2 regions of the Streptomyces sp. NPDC036822 genome follow, and region 2 is predicted to be linked to the other one. Evidence: riboswitches for the same ligand, from Rfam matches in the RefSeq annotation. Region 2 holds a riboswitch; the other holds the start of a gene.
What was found. Region 2 has a riboswitch for S-adenosylmethionine ahead of thrC (threonine synthase). Riboswitches for the same ligand answer to the same signal wherever they lie in the genome.
Positions count from the first base shown of each region.

Region 1: linked by a shared signal. The riboswitch ahead of ACZ68P_RS01775 (aminotransferase class V-fold PLP-dependent enzyme) and the one ahead of thrC (threonine synthase) in region 2 are both predicted to bind S-adenosylmethionine.

Region 1 covers NZ_JBVJPY010000001.1:372,534-380,167, forward strand. The annotation lists gene ACZ68P_RS01750 (C40 family peptidase) at 39-1,067, opposite strand; gene ACZ68P_RS01755 (NYN domain-containing protein) at 1,324-2,688, opposite strand; gene ACZ68P_RS01760 (hypothetical protein) at 2,723-2,965, opposite strand; gene ACZ68P_RS01765 (rhomboid family intramembrane serine protease) at 3,153-3,887, shown strand; gene ACZ68P_RS01770 (Lrp/AsnC family transcriptional regulator) at 3,884-4,165, shown strand; gene ACZ68P_RS01775 (aminotransferase class V-fold PLP-dependent enzyme) at 4,257-5,633, opposite strand; SAM riboswitch class IV at 5,794-5,910, opposite strand; gene trpD (anthranilate phosphoribosyltransferase) at 6,067-7,131, opposite strand; gene qcrB (cytochrome bc1 complex cytochrome b subunit) at 7,258-7,634, opposite strand, start outside.
Region 2 covers NZ_JBVJPY010000006.1:371,668-379,301, forward strand. The annotation lists gene ACZ68P_RS17480 (hypothetical protein) at 1-192, shown strand, start outside; gene ACZ68P_RS17485 (SRPBCC family protein) at 281-748, opposite strand; gene groL (chaperonin GroEL) at 855-2,483, opposite strand; gene ACZ68P_RS17495 (cold-shock protein) at 2,837-3,040, opposite strand; gene ACZ68P_RS17500 (MoaD/ThiS family protein) at 3,435-3,713, opposite strand; gene thrC (threonine synthase) at 3,743-5,032, opposite strand; SAM riboswitch class I at 5,050-5,195, opposite strand; gene ACZ68P_RS17510 (glucosyl-3-phosphoglycerate synthase) at 5,332-6,285, shown strand; gene ACZ68P_RS17515 (hypothetical protein) at 6,390-6,863, shown strand; gene ACZ68P_RS17520 (alpha,alpha-trehalose-phosphate synthase (UDP-forming)) at 6,921-7,634, shown strand, end outside.

The DNA of each region.
Region 1 (7,634 bases), on a different contig from region 2:
GCGTCAGGTCGCGGGAGGCGCTGAAGGGGGCGGAGGCGTCAGATGCGCACACCGAACTGGAAGGTACCCATGTAGTCCATGGACTCGTAGCGGACCACGGCGCCCGGCTTGGGGGCGTGCAGGATCGTGTTGTTGCCCGCGTACAGACCCACGTGCGACAGGCTGTTGAAGAAGACCAGGTCGCCCGGCTTGAGCTGGCTGCGGCCGATCTTCACGCCGTCGTTCTGCTGGGTGTAGGTGGTGCGCGAGATGCCGACGCCCGCCTGGCGGTAGGCCCACTGCGTCAGCCCGGAGCAGTCGTACGAGTTGGGGCCCTCGGCGCCGGAGACGTACGGCTTGCCGAGCTGGGTGGCGGCGGCGCTGAGGGCGGCGCCACCACGCTGGGAGGCCGGGACCTCGTTGCCGAGGTCGACGCGGTCGCCCGCCGCGCGGCTGGCACGCTGCTCGTCCTGCTGGATCCGGGCGCGCTCGGCGGCGGTCAGGGTGTTGAGCAGCTTCTGCGCCTCGGCGAGCTTGCCCTGGAACTTCTTCTTCTTCTCGCCGAGGGTCTTGCGGACGTCCTCGAGGTCGGCGAGCTTCGTCGTCGCCTCGGCGCGCTGCTGGGCGAGGGTGCGCTGCTTGGCCTGGATCGACTGGAGCACGTCGGCCTGCTTGGCGCCGAGCTGGTCGATCGCGGACGCCTTGTCGAGGTAGGTGTCCGGGTCGGAGGAGAGGAAGAGCTGGATCGCCGGGTCGATGCCACCGGAGCGGTACTGCGCGCTGGCGACCGAACCGATGTTGTCCCGCAGGGTGTTGAGCTCCTGCTGACCGCGGGCGACCTTGTCCTGGAGGGCCCCGATCTCCTTCTGGAGCTTGCCGCGGCGCTCTTCGGCCAGGTTGTACTGCTCCGTGGCCTCCTCCGCCTCGTGGTGCAGCTTGTCGACCTTCGACTTCACGTCGTCGATCTTCGGCTTCGGAGCCGCCTGGGCTCCGGTCTGGGCGGTGAGCGCGACAGCCGCCGCGGCGGTCATGGTGAGCACGGTCACGCGGGTGCGGCTCGGCTGCTTGGGACGACGGTGGGACGCCACGAAGGCGAGCTCCTTCTTCCTCGAGCCGCCCAACCAGGCTGCGGCAGGCGGTTCCTCCGCTGTCATCCCCGATGGACGATCAACCGCGCGAAGGTTCGAGGCCTGACCCTAGTGACCAACTTGTGATCAGTTCAAATCCTCATGGGCAAAATCTCGCGCAGGCGCCACTTTATTTCCAGACATCACACAGGCAGTGATGAGCACTTGACCGTGCGCCCCCCAGAATCCGGGCATTACGGCCATGAGTTGCCAAGTGTCACGAGGCGCGCGAAAGCCGCTTGAGCAACAAGGCGGACGCGACCGGCCGCGCTCCGGACTTGGCGACGCCGTCGGCGACTTCACGGTCGGTGGAGACCACGACGACCGGCCGCCCCGGAGGCTCGGCCCGCACCAGCTGGCGGATCAGCTCGTCGGCGGTGACGCCCGGCTTGGAGAACAGCACCCGCACCCCGCGGGGCGGCGCGAGCAGCACGGGGGCGGCCAGCTCCGCCCCGTCGAAGACACAGGTGACCTCGGCGCCCGAACGGGCCGCGAGCGCGGAGAGGCCGCCGAGGAGCCGCAGCCGCTGCTTCTCCAACGGCATGGTCGGATAGCCGGTCTTGGTGACGTTGTAGCCGTCCACGACCAGATGGGCCTGCGGCAGCGCGAGCAGTTGGTCGAGCAGCGCCGGGTCGGTCTCGGACAGGGCGCGGGCCGCGATGTCCTTCGGCGACATCCGGCCGGGCTCGACCGCGTCCACGGTGTCGGCGGGGTGGACGGAGACGGGCGGCAGGGCCAGTTCGCGGCGCAGCCCCTGGGCCGCGTCCAGGACCGTGTCGAGCAGCAGGCGCAGCCTCATGTCCTCCACCGAGCGCCCCTCGCGGGCGGCCCGGCGGCTGGCCTCCAGGGCCGCCTCGACCTCGGCCAGCCGGGCCTTGAGCCGTCTGCTCTCGCTCTCGGCGGCCGAGACCCGGGCGGCGGCCTCCGCCTTGACGGCGTCGATCTCGGCCTGGGTGCGGCGCAGGGCCGCCTCGCCCCGCTTCACGTCGCTCTGGGCGCTGCGCAGCTTGCGATGAAGCGATTCGGCTTCCTTGCGGGCCGCCTCCAGGTCGTGGCGCAGCTGCTCGGTCTCGCCCCGGCCCCGCTCCCGGGCCGCGGCGACCTCCTCGCGCAGCCGCTCCAGCTCGCGCCGCCCGGCCTCGTCGGCCCGCTCGGCGTCCGCCCGCTGGACCTCCTCGCCCGCGGCGGCGACCAGCTTGACCCAGCCCCCCGGCCGCAGCACGTAGGCGGCCGCGGCGACCTCGACGGGATCGGCGGCGGCGGGCGGCGCCCCGGACTCGACGGTCGCGGCCAGCTCCGGCTGGGCCTCCTTGAAGCGCTCGCCGATCCGCTGCCGGAAGAGCGGGTCGCTCTCCAGCGCGGCGGCCATGGCGTTGCCCGCGAACTTGGCCCGCCGGGTGGGGGTGAAGCGGGCGTACTGCCGCAGCGGGCCGGGCAGCTCCGCGACGGTGAGCCCGCCGAAGGCGTCGGAGACGATCGCGACGACCCGCCGCCGTACGCCTTCCGGCAGCGGGCGGTCGAGCGCCTCGGCAGCGTCACCTGCCGCGCCGGCCGGCTCACCACCGTGCGCGGGCTGCTCCACGATCCGTCACCCCACTGTCGTTCGCACCGCTCCGTCAGGAAGCGGTGCCCGGCCTGTCCACCAGCTCGATCTGATCCACCGCGTTGCACCAACGACAGCGGACCGACTCGATGGTCTCACTGACCACCTCGCGCTCCTCCACCTTCGGCTCCCCGGCGAGGTCCAGATGGACGTACTCGACGACCTTGGAGGAGCGCGTCACGTCGAACCGGGTCAGGTTGCCGCAGAGCGTGCAGCGCCAGCGGGTCTCGGCGGTCGGCAGGGGAACCGTCGTCATCGGACCGTCCTCTTTCTTGTGCGGGATGCGGGAGCCGCGGTGCGCCGTCGAACTGCGGTGGTACTGCTCGTCACCCTACGGCCTCGGGGGGAGGCCCTGCTCGGGTGGAGCCCGGCTCGGGGGCGACCGCCGGGCGCCCCGGCGAGGCGCTCTGTCCAGGTCGGCCACGGTACGCGATGATCTGTCCATGATCGACTGGCGGGAAGCGGCCTTCGGCGCGTGGCGGGGTGCCCGGAACGGCCCCACGGTGACCTACGGCCTCATCGCCGTCTGCTGTCTCACGTTCCTGGCCGGACCGGCGTCGGGCCTCAATCCGGGGTACGGCACCGGGGACGCGTTCCTCGCGGCGCAGAGCGCCTACTTCCACCGCTGGGGGGTGCTCCCGGCCGAGCTGACGAACGGCGAACCGCGCGCCCTGCTCACCCCGCTGACCGCGCTCTTCGTGCACGGCAGCTGGCTGCACCTGCTCGGGAACATGCTGTTCCTCTTCGTCTTCGGCACGATGGCCGAGGAGCGGATGGGGGCGGCGGGGTTCCTGCTCTTCGCCGTCGGCTGCGGCTACCTCGCCCTGCTGGGCTACGCCGCCGTGCACGCGACCAGCGAGCAGACGCTGGTGGGGGCCTCGGGGGCGATCTCGGGCGTCCTCGGGGCGTTCCTGTACCTCTTCCCGCGGGCCCGGGTGACCAGCCTCTTCCCGTTCCTCTTCTTCCTGCCGCTGCGCTTCCCGGCGTGGATCGTGCTGATCTTCTGGTTCGTGCTGCAGTGGCTGGCGGCGCGCACGGCGGGGCCGGGTCCCGGGGTGGCCTATCTGGCGCACGTCGTGGGCTTCACCATCGGCTTCCTCTACGCCTGGGGGCGCTACCACCGTGGGGATAGGGTGAAGGCCCCAGCCGCGGCGACCGAGGGAGAAAGCCAGCCGTGATCACCGCGATCGTGCTCATCAAGACCAGTGTGGACCGCATCCCCGAGATCGCGGAGTCCATCGCCGCACTCGACAGCGTCAGCGAGGTCTTCTCGGTGACCGGTACGTACGACCTCATCGCCATGGTCCGGGTGCCCCGGCACGACGACCTCGCGGACGTCATCCCCGGCCGGATCAGCAAGATCCCCGGTGTCGAGGCCACGGACACGCACGTCGCGTTCCGTACGTACTCCCAGCACGACCTGGAAGCGGCCTTCGCCATCGGCCTGGAGTCGTAGGCCGCCCGCCCGGAGCCCCGGACTCCGGGCCGCCAGGGGCATGACGAAGGGGACCCCCGCGGGGGTCCCCTTCACCCGTACGAGTGGCTGCTCAGCCGCGGTCGGGGACGCAGCGTCCGTCCTCCGTGCGGTACTTCCACTGCGCGCCGTCCCGGACCAGCTCCTTGACGGCCCGTACGAAACGCTCCACGTGCTCGTCCGGCGTACCGGCCCCGAAGCTGACCCGGATCGCGTTCAGCGACTTCTCGCCCGGCTCGCCCTCCGGGGCTCCGCACTCGCCGACCTGCTGCTGGTCGCCGCCCAGCAGGGTGCGGACCAGCGGGTGGGCGCAGAAGAGGCCGTCCCGGACGCCGATGCCGTACTCGGCGGAGAGCGCCGCGGCGAAGTGGGAGCTGTTCCAGCCCTCCACCACGAAGGAGATGACGCCGACCCGGGGGGCGTCGTCGCCGAAGAGCGAGAGCACCTTGACCTCGGGCACCTCGGCCAGGCCCTCGCGCACGGTCGCGATCAGCTGCCGCTCGCGCTGGACGAGGGTGTCGAAGCCGGCCTCGGTCAGCGCCTTGCAGGCGGAGGCGATGGAGTAGACGCCGATGACGTTCGGGGACCCGGCCTCGTGGCGGGCGGCGGTGGTGTGCCATTCGACGTCCACTCCCCCGTCGGCACGGCGGGCGACCTTCCGCGAGGCGCCGCCGCCGGCCAGGTACGGCTCGGCGCTCTGGAGCCAGTCGGCGCGGCCCGCGAGGACGCCCGAGCCGAACGGGGCGTACAGCTTGTGCCCGGAGAAGGCGATCCAGTCGACGTCCAACTCCCGTACGGAGAGCGGGTGATGGGGGGCGAGCTGGGCGGCGTCGACGACGATCCGGGCGCCATGGGCGTGCGCGGCGGCGGCGAGTTCGCGCACCGGCCACAGCTCGCCGGTGACGTTGGACGCCCCGGTGACGCAGACGAGGGCGGGGCTTTCGGCCTCCGACGCGGCGGCCCGGTCGGCGAGCGCGCGCTCCAGGGTCTCGACGGCCTGGGCGGGGGTGCGCGGGGCGTTGAGGTAGGTGACCCGGGCGTCCTGCCACGGCAGGAGCGAGGCGTGGTGCTCGGTCTCGAAGACGAAGACCTCGCAGCCGGCGGGGAGGGCGGCGGCAAGCAGGTTGAGGGAGTCGGTGGTGGAGCGGGTGAAGACGACCTGGTCGTCCGGGCGGCAGTCGAGGAAGGCGGCGACGGTGGCGCGGCTGTTCTCGAACAGGTCGGTGGACAGCTGCGAGAGGTAGCCGGCGCCCCGGTGGACGCTGCCGTAGTACGGCGCGTAGGCGGCCACGTCGTCCCAGACCCGCTGGAGGGCCGGCGCGCTGGCGGCGTAGTCGAGCGCGGCGTACGTCACCTCGCCCCCGGTGACGAGCGGGACGGTCACATCGCGTCCCAGAACGGGCAGCGGGGCACAAACCGACTGGTCGGCGGCAACGGTGGAGACAGACATGGCGAACTCCCGTACGAGGCAGGCGAGATCCCGCGCCGGCGGACACGCGGCAGCGCTGGGAAAAGAAAAAGGGGTATGCGGAAGAAGGGGCGGAAGGGCCCTATCGCATTCGCTTGCTCACAAGAGGCTCCCTGAGGACCAGGACCCCAAGGCTTCGAGGGGTCCGCGCTTGCCGTGGACCTTGCTGTCCACGGCCTGGTCTTCACCCGGGGCACCCCGCCACGGACGGAGGGTTGCCGGACAGCAAGCCGGGGCTTCCTAGCTGTCACTCATGACCTGGCACAGAACGTATGTCAGCTGATCGTGTCCGCGCAACCCCGTACCGCATTCCGGGACGGGGCCGCGCGCCGACCGATCAGGGGGTGTCCGGAGGGTCCGGCGTCCGCCCCGCAGGGCGGGGGCGAGACTCTCGGGACACGGCCTGGGGTCGTGACTACGCGTTGCTGGCGGTGATCCAGCGCTCCAGCGCCTTGCGGGCGGCTCCCGAGTCGATCGACTCGGCCGCCTTCGCGATCCCCTCGCGCAGTTGCTCCACCAGGGTGCCCTCCCCCGGCTCCAGCGCCGTGAGCGCCGCCGCCGAGTTGAGCAGCACCGCGTCCCGTACGGGACCGGTCTCGCCCGCGAGCAGCCGACGGGCCACATCGGCGTTGTACGAGGCGTCGGCGCCGCGCAGCGCCTCGACGGGGACGATGTCGATGCCGACGTCCCTCGGGTCGAACGCCTCCTCGCGGACCGTGCCGTGCCGGACCACCCACACCCGCGAGGTGGCCGTGGTGGTCAGCTCGTCGAGGCCGTCGTCCCCGCGGAAGACGAGCGCCGAGGAACCGCGTTCAGCGAGCACGCCCGCCATGATCGGGGCCATCCGGGCGTCGGCCACGCCGGTCGCCTGGGCCTTGACTCGGGCGGGGTTGGTGAGCGGACCGAGGAAGTTGAAGACCGTCCGGATCCCCAGCTGGCCGCGGGCGGCGGCCACATGCCGCAGCGCGGGGTGGAACTTCACCGCGAAGCAGAAGGTGATCCCGGCCTCCTCCGCGACCTCGGCCACCCGTCGCGGGGTCAGCTCCAGGTTGACGCCGAGCTTCTCCAGGACGTCGGAGGCCCCGCTCGCGCTGGACGCGGCCCGGTTGCCGTGCTTGACGACCTTGGCCCCGGCGCCGGCCACCACGATCGCCGACATGGTGGAGATGTTGACGGTCTTGGCGCCGTCGCCGCCCGTGCCGACGATGTCCACGGAGGCGCCCGGGACCTCGATGAGGTTGGCGTGCTCGTACATCGTCCGGACGAGTCCGGTGATCTCCTCGACGGTCTCACCCTTGGCGCGCAGCGCGACGGCGAAGCCGGCGATCTGGGCGTCGGTGGCCTCGCCCCGCAGGATCCGGTCCATCGCCCAGGCGGTGTCCTCGGCGCTCTGGTCGCGGCCGGTCAGCAGGCCGTCCAGGACCGCGGGCCAGGAGCGGCCCGCCGTGGTAGGTCCTCCAGCGGGGGTCACAGCGCTCATGGCAGCTCCTGGTCATTGCCGTAACGAGACGGATACTCGCCCACCCTATCCATCCGGGGGGACGGCAAAGAGCCCCGTCCATCGAATGGACGGGGCTCTCGCTGTGGCGACCTTCAGGTCAGGTGATCAGTGGTGGCCGTGGCCGCTGGTGATCTCCTTGTACTCCTCGGCGGTGGGCTTGGGGATCTGGCTGTCCTCGCCGTAGTAGCTCCGGTTGAGCCGGACCCGGAGCTTCTCCATCCGGCTTACCTTGCGCTCGACACCGTTCTCGTCGACCCCCGCCGGCAGCTCCGCGGGCTCGTACTGCTCGTGCGCCGTGAGCGCGTAGAGCTGGCCCTGGCTGAGCGGCTCGTGGATCTCGACGAACTCACCGTGCGGCAGGCGCTTGATGATGCCGGACTCGCGCCCGTGCAGCACCTTGTCCCGGTCCCGGCGCTGGAGGCCGAGGCAGATCCGCTTGGTGACGATGAACGCGATGACCGGTCCGACGAAGAACGCGATCC
Region 2 (7,634 bases):
GCCGCAGCGCGGGTTCCCGTCTACGCCACCGGGCGGATCGCCGTCGGAGTGGCCTTCCTGGGCACCCGCGTCTCCCTCGGCCTGCGCCCGGAGGCGGGCGCCCTGACGGCGATGGCCGTGGCGGCCCTGGCCTTCGCGGTCCTGTGGGCGGCGTTCGCGCTCCGGGGCCGCCGGGGCACCACGTCGACCTGAACCGGCAGCCGGGAGCCGGAAGTCGGGAGCCCGAAGCCGTCAGCGGTCAGCGGTCAGCCGCGAGCCGCCAACCGTCAGCCGTCAGCCCTCACATCGTGCGGAGGTACGCGGCGAGCCGGTCGTACTCCTCCTTGATCCCCGCCTCCATCCCGGTGGCGAGCGCCTGGTCCCTGATCTCCGTCGAGGGCCAGAGCGACGCACTCGTCAGCGCGGTGCCGCCGTCCGGGGTCGCGTCGAAGGTCAGGGTGACGTGCACCGGCGGGCCCGGCATCAGCTCGAACGTCTCGGTGTAGACGAGCCGCTCGTTCGGGACGATCTCCTCGTACGTGCCCGAGAAGACGATCTCCTGCCCCTCGGGGGACCGCTGGCCCCAGCGCCACGCGCCCCCGGTGCGGAGGTCGATGTCGCAGACGGTGGTGGTCAGGGCCGCCACGCCGTACCACCGGCGTACGTGCTCCGGGCGTGTCCAGGCCTCCCAGACGCGTTCGGGCGGGGCGTCGAAGGTCCGGGTGATGACCAGCTCGCGGTCCGTCGGGGTCGTCAGCAACGTGATCATGGTCCGCTCCCGCCGTGAGGGGTCCTCCCCCCAGCATCACCCCGAACGCCCGAGGGCGGCACCCCGCCTGGGGTACCGCCCTCGGTGAACAGCCGATCCCGGAGGATCAGAAGTCCATGTCACCGCCCGGCATGCCGCCCGGAGCGGCCGCGGAGGCCTTCTCCGGCTTGTCGGCGATGACGGCCTCGGTGGTCAGGAACAGCGCGGCGATGGAGGCCGCGTTCTGCAGCGCGGAGCGCGTCACCTTCGCCGGGTCGATGATGCCCTCGGCGATGAGGTCGACGTACTCGTTGGTCGCGGCGTTGAGGCCGTGGCCGACGGGCAGGTTGCGGACCTTCTCCGCCACGACGCCGCCCTCGAGGCCGGCGTTGATGGCGATCTGCTTCAGCGGGGCCTCGAGGGCCAGCTTCACGATCGCGGCACCCGTGGCCTCGTCGCCCGTGAGGTCGCCCTCGAGCTTCTCGAAGACCGAGGAGGCCTGGAGCAGGGCCACGCCACCACCGGCGACGATGCCCTCCTCGACGGCCGCCTTCGCGTTGCGAACGGCGTCCTCGATGCGGTGCTTGCGCTCCTTGAGCTCGACCTCGGTCGCGGCACCGGCCTTGATGACGGCCACGCCGCCGGCCAGCTTCGCGAGGCGCTCCTGGAGCTTCTCACGGTCGTAGTCCGAGTCGGAGTTCTCGATCTCGGCGCGGATCTGGTTGACGCGACCGGCGACCTGGTCACTCTCGCCCGAACCGTCGACGATCGTGGTCTCGTCCTTGGTGATGACGACCTTGCGGGCGCGGCCCAGCAGGTCCAGGCCCGCGTTCTCGAGCTTGAGGCCGACCTCCTCGGAGATGACCGTGCCGCCCGTGAGGATGGCGATGTCGTTCAGCATGGCCTTGCGACGGTCGCCGAAGCCCGGGGCCTTGACGGCGACGGACTTGAAGGTGCCACGGATCTTGTTGACGACCAGCGTGGACAGGGCCTCGCCCTCGACGTCCTCGGCGATGATCAGCAGCGGCTTGCCCGACTGCATGACCTTCTCCAGGAGGGGGAGCAGGTCCTTCACGGAGGAGATCTTGGAGTTGACGATCAGGATGTACGGGTCGTCCAGGGACGCCTCCATACGCTCCATGTCGGTGGCGAAGTACGCCGAGATGTAGCCCTTGTCGAAGCGCATACCCTCGGTGAGCTCCAGCTCCAGACCGAAGGTCTGGGACTCCTCGACGGTGATGACGCCTTCCTTGCCGACCTTGTCCATGGCCTCGGCGATGAGCTCGCCGATCTGGGTGTCGGCGGCGGAGATGGAGGCCGTGGAAGCGATCTGCTCCTTGGTCTCGACATCCTTCGCCTGCTCCAGCAGCGCGCCGGAGACGGCCTCGACGGCCTTCTCGATGCCGCGCTTCAGAGCCATCGGGTTGGCGCCGGCCGCCACGTTGCGCAGGCCCTCGCGGACGAGCGCCTGGGCGAGGACGGTCGCGGTGGTCGTACCGTCACCGGCGACGTCGTCCGTCTTCTTGGCGACTTCCTTGACCAGCTCGGCGCCGATCTTCTCGTACGGGTCCTCGAGCTCGATCTCCTTGGCGATGGACACACCATCGTTGGTGATCGTGGGGGCGCCCCACTTCTTCTCGAGGACGACGTTCCGGCCCTTGGGGCCAAGGGTGACCTTGACGGCGTCGGCGAGCTGGTTCATCCCGCGCTCGAGACCGCGCCGTGCCTCCTCGTCGAACGCGATGATCTTGGCCATGTGAAGTGGTCCTCCCGGACATGGGGTGGATAACGCTCCAGGACCGCGCCGACGCCCGCGACGGACGGCCTGCGGCTTCGGTGGTTCCTTGCCCCACCTGGCCACGGGCCTCGTCTGCCCGATCCTCGTAAGCACTCTCACCTTCAGAGTGCTAACGCCAATGATTAGCACTCGGCCCATGCGAGTGCAAGCGCCTCTCGGTGATCGGAACCCGACGGGCGTACGTGTCCGGGGCTCCCGGCGACCGGAAGCGGGGAACGCAGACGTCCGGGCACGCACGAGGGGTCCGCATCCTGGTCAGGATGCGGACCCCTCGGCGTGAGTGCGTACGTGGTGGCCGATTCGCGCCGTGCTCAGACGGCGAGCTTGACCATGTCCGCCTGCGGACCCTTCTGGCCCTGCGAGATCTCGAACTCGACTCGCTGACCTTCTTCAAGGGTGCGGTAACCGTCCATCTGGATCGCGCTGTAGTGGACGAAAACATCCGCACCACCGTCGACCGCGATGAAGCCGTAGCCCTTCTCCGCGTTGAACCACTTGACGGTGCCCTGAGCCATGCCTAACTCCCCTATTACTGGCCCTTGCGCGGGACCGCACTTCGCGGACCCGGGTCAGACCCTGCGCCGGAACGCGTCGACCGCGGCTGAATGTATCTGCCCAACTGCCCTCTGCAACAGGTCAATCGGGCGAGAATTCTGGGCACGCCGGAAAGGAGAATTCAGGAGAATTCATTGACTTCCGGGGCAAGTCGGGCCCGTCAAAGTGCGCAGAAGGTACACAACACTCGAACACATTGGCTGCATCTTGTCGGGTGCGGGCGCATTCTCATATGCGTCTGGCACGAGCAGCGGAGGGGGCTTCCCCAACTCTACCGTGCTCAACCCTGCAGAATTGCCCCCTCCGCTTCCCGAGCGGAGGGGGCAATTCGGTTACGGCGGGTAATGCGAGGGCTCAGCAGCCGCCGGCGACGGCCGGGATGATCGAGACGCCCGCGCCGTCCGGCGTCGCCGTCTCCAGGCCCTGCTCGAAGCGGACGTCGTCGTCGTTCACGTAGACGTTGACGAAGCGGCGCAGCTTGCCCTGGTCGTCCAGGACGCGGGCGGCGATGCCCGTGTGGTTCTTCTCCAGGTCGGCGATGACCTCGGAGAGGGTCGCGCCCTCCGCCGGGACCTCGGCCTGCCCGCCCGTGTACGTACGGAGGATGGTGGGGATGCGGACCTTGACGCTCATGGTGGTGCTGCCTTCCGTGACGGGGGTGGTCAGTGGGCCAGGCCGGCGTCGCGGAACGCGTCCAGGCTCGGGCGGATGGTGGCGGTCGCCTGCGAGGTCTCGGCCACCGCGTCCAGGGTCTTCAGACCGTCGCCGGTGTTCAGCACGACGGTGGTCAGGCTCGGGTCGAGGAGACCGGCCTCGATGAGCTTCTTCGTCACGCCGACGGTGACACCGCCGGCCGTCTCGGCGAAGATGCCCTCGGTCCGGGCGAGGAGCTTGATCGCCTCGACGACCTGCTCGTCGTTCACGTCCTCCACCGCGCCGCCGGTGCGGCGCGCGATGTCCAGGACGTACGGGCCGTCGGCCGGGTTGCCGATCGCCAGGGACTTGGCGATGGTGTTCGGCTTCTGGGGCCGCACGACGTCGTGGCCGGCCTTGAAGGCGGTCGAGACCGGGGAGCAGCCCTCGGCCTGGGCGCCGAAGATCTTGTACGGCTTGTCCTCGACGAGACCGAGCTTGATCAGCTCCTGCAGCCCCTTGTCGATCTTGGTGAGCTGGGACCCGGAGGCGATCGGGATCACCAGCTGGTCGGGCAGCTGCCAGCCGAGCTGCTCGCAGATCTCGTACGCGAGCGTCTTGGAGCCCTCGCCGTAGTACGGGCGGAGGTTGACGTTGACGAAGCCCCAACCCTCGCCCAGCGGGTCGCCGATGAGCTCGGAGCAGAAGCGGTTGACGTCGTCGTAGTTGCCCTCGATACCGACGAGTTCGCCGCCGTAGACCGCGGCCATGACGACCTTGCCCTGCTCCAGGTCGTGCGGGATGAACACGCACGAGCGGAAGCCGGCGCGGGCGGCGGCGGCGCCCACGGCGCCGGCGAGGTTGCCGGTGGAGGAGCAGGACAGGGTGGTGAAGCCGAAGGCGCGGGCGGCCTCGAGGGCCTGGGCGACGACGCGGTCCTTGAAGGAGTGCGTCGGGTTGCCGGAGTCGTCCTTGACGAAGAGCCGGCCCGGCTCGACGCCCAGCTCGCGGGCGAGGTTGTCGGCCTGGACGAGCTTGGTCCAGCCCGGGTTCAGGTTCGGCTTGTCGGCCACGTCGGCGGGGACGGGCAGCAGCGGGGCGTAGCGCCAGATGTTGGCGGGGCCGGCCTCGATCCGCTTGCGCAGGGCCTCGGGGTCGCCCGTGGGGAGGTCGTACGCGACTTCGAGCGGGCCGAAACACAGCTCACAGGCGAAGATCGGGCCGAGCGGGAAGACTTCACCGCATTCGCGACAGGAAAGCCCGGAAGCGGGACCGAGGTCGACCGTGTTCTGGGTGTTTGCGACAGTCTGTACAGCCATGGAGGCGAGGCCCTTTCTCCTCATCTTTCCCATGGCGAATTTCGCCATGAGACGGATTTGGCACCTTCCCTAGCCGGGGGACCTCGCTGGAGACGAGTACTGACCGACTGGAGGGTTGCCGGGGCTTCAACGGGCCGTTTCCCTCTGCCCCTCTGGATGAGCGGTATTCGATTGTGGAACGCGGGCGGCACCCCGACATGCGACGGGGATCCGCGTTGTTCAAGACTGTAACCGAAGGCATGGACGGTTGAGATAGTCGTCCGCACCGCGAGATGGATCACAACCCGGGAGTAACGGACGTGCTGGAAGAGGTGGAGCGCTGGCTGGGCCGGCGGTCCTGGTCCGTGGCCGATCGACCGCTGGAGCGGATCCTCGCGGCCAAGCGGGGGACGACGGTCAGCGTCGTGCTGCCCGCGCTCGACGAGGAGGCGACGGTCGGCGCGATCGTCTCCACGATCCGACGCGAACTGATGTCGGAGGAGGTCCCGCTCGTCGACGAGCTGGTGGTGATCGACTCCGGTTCCCGTGACCGCACGGCCGAGGTCGCGGCGGCCGCCGGCGCCAGGGTGGTGCCGCGGGACGCGGTGCTCCCGCGGATACCGGCCCTGCCCGGCAAGGGCGAGGTCCTGTGGCGGTCACTCATGGTGACCCGCGGGGACGTCGTCTGCTTCGTCGACGCGGACCTGCGGGACTTCTCCGCCGACTTCGTCTCGGGCATCGTCGGCCCCCTCCTCACCGACCCCGGCGTCGACCTCGTCAAGGCGATGTACGACCGCCCGCTGGGCGACGAGCCTGGTCAGGGCGGCCGGGTGACGGAGCTGGTGGCCCGGCCGCTGCTCAATCTGCACTGGCCGCAGCTGGCCGGTTTCGTGCAGCCGCTGGGCGGCGAGTACGCGGCGCGCCGCACGCTGCTCGAACGGCTGCCCTTCCCCGTCGGTTACGGAGTGGAGCTGGGCCTGCTCGTCGACGCGCTGCACACGGTGGGCCTGGACGCGCTCGCGCAGGTCGACGTCGGGGTCCGCAAGCACCGGCACCAGGACGGGCAGGCGCTGGGCCGGATGGCGGCGGCGATCTACCGGACGGCACTGCTGCGGCTCTCGCGCGGGCATCTGGTGCGGCCGCTGCTGACCCAGTTCGAGCGGGACGAGAAGGCCGGCGGCGGGGGGTTCTCACCGCGGACGTACGCGGTGGACACCGAGGAGCGTCCGCCGATGCTGGAGATCGCGGAGTACGCGCACCGCCAGGTGGCGTGAGCGCAGGGCGCACCGGCCCTATCGCCAAAGGGGGCGCCGCCGTCACGCGGCCGAGCGCGTGGCGCAGCTCGGAAGATCATGCTTTCTGCATACATTTCCGTTTCATGAGGTCCACACATCGCCAGGGAGCGCTCCTCGCGGCCGTCGGTGTCCTCGTCGGCGCGCTGCCGCTCATGACGGCCGGGCCGGCCGCGGCGGCCGCCCACGGCTCCGCCGTGGGACGTGAACCGATCACGGCCGTGCGGCCCGCGGCGGCCCTGACGTACGCGGCCCCCTCCCCGGCCCCGACGGCGCCCGAGCCGGACGCGGCGGCGGAGCCCGGGGCCGCGGAGGCCGCACCCGCCGAGCGGGCGGACCTCCCTTCGCCGGAAGCCCGCCGGCCGGCCCCGGCCCCGCACGGCCCCGGCGGCTCGATGGCACGGACCGGCGACCGTCACACCGAGCGGCTGTGGCTGCTCGGCGGCCTCGCGCTGGCGCTCGCGGCGGCGGGCGTGGTGGCCAAGGCCGCGCTGCGCGGCGTGGGGGCCACGGGCGCCACGCACGGCACGGGTGGCACGCGTGGCATACGTGGCGACTGAGCGCCGTCGTTCGTATACGCACGTTTGAGCGTTTACGGGACGGGCTAGGTTCGCCACATGGCTTCTGTGCTGGTGGCTTCCAACCGTGGTCCCGTCTCGTACGCCGTGGCGGAGGACGGCTCGCTCGACGCCCGTCGGGGCGGGGGCGGTCTGGTGTCCGGGCTGAGCGCGGTGTCCTCCGAGGACAGCGTGTGGGTGTGCGCGGCGCTCGGCGAGGGTGACCGGCAGGCGGTCAGGCGCGGGATCTCGGAGCCGGGCGTACGCATGCTGGACATCGACCCGGACGTCCACGCCGACGCGTACAACGGCATCGCGAACTCGGTGCTCTGGTTCGTCCACCACATGCTGTACCAGACGCCCGTGGAGCCGGTCTTCGACGCGGAGTTCCGGCGCCAGTGGACGTCGTACGAGACGTACAACCGCGCCTTCGCGGAGGCGCTCGCGGCCGAGGCGGACCCGGGCGCCCAGGTCGTCGTGCAGGACTACCACCTGACGCTGGTCCCGGGCATGCTGCGCGAGGCCCGGCCCGATCTGCGGATCGGGCACTTCTCGCACACGCCGTGGGCGCCGCCGGAGTACTTCCGGATGCTGCCGGACGACATCGCGGAGCAGGTGCTGCGCGGGATGCTCGGCGCGGACCGGCTGGGCTTCCTGACCCGGCGCTGGGCCGACGCCTTCGCCGCCTGCTGCACGGCCCTGGTGGGCGGCACGGGCGGCACGGAGCTGGGGGTGCACGGGCTCGGCGCCGACGCCGACTTCCTGCGGGAGCGT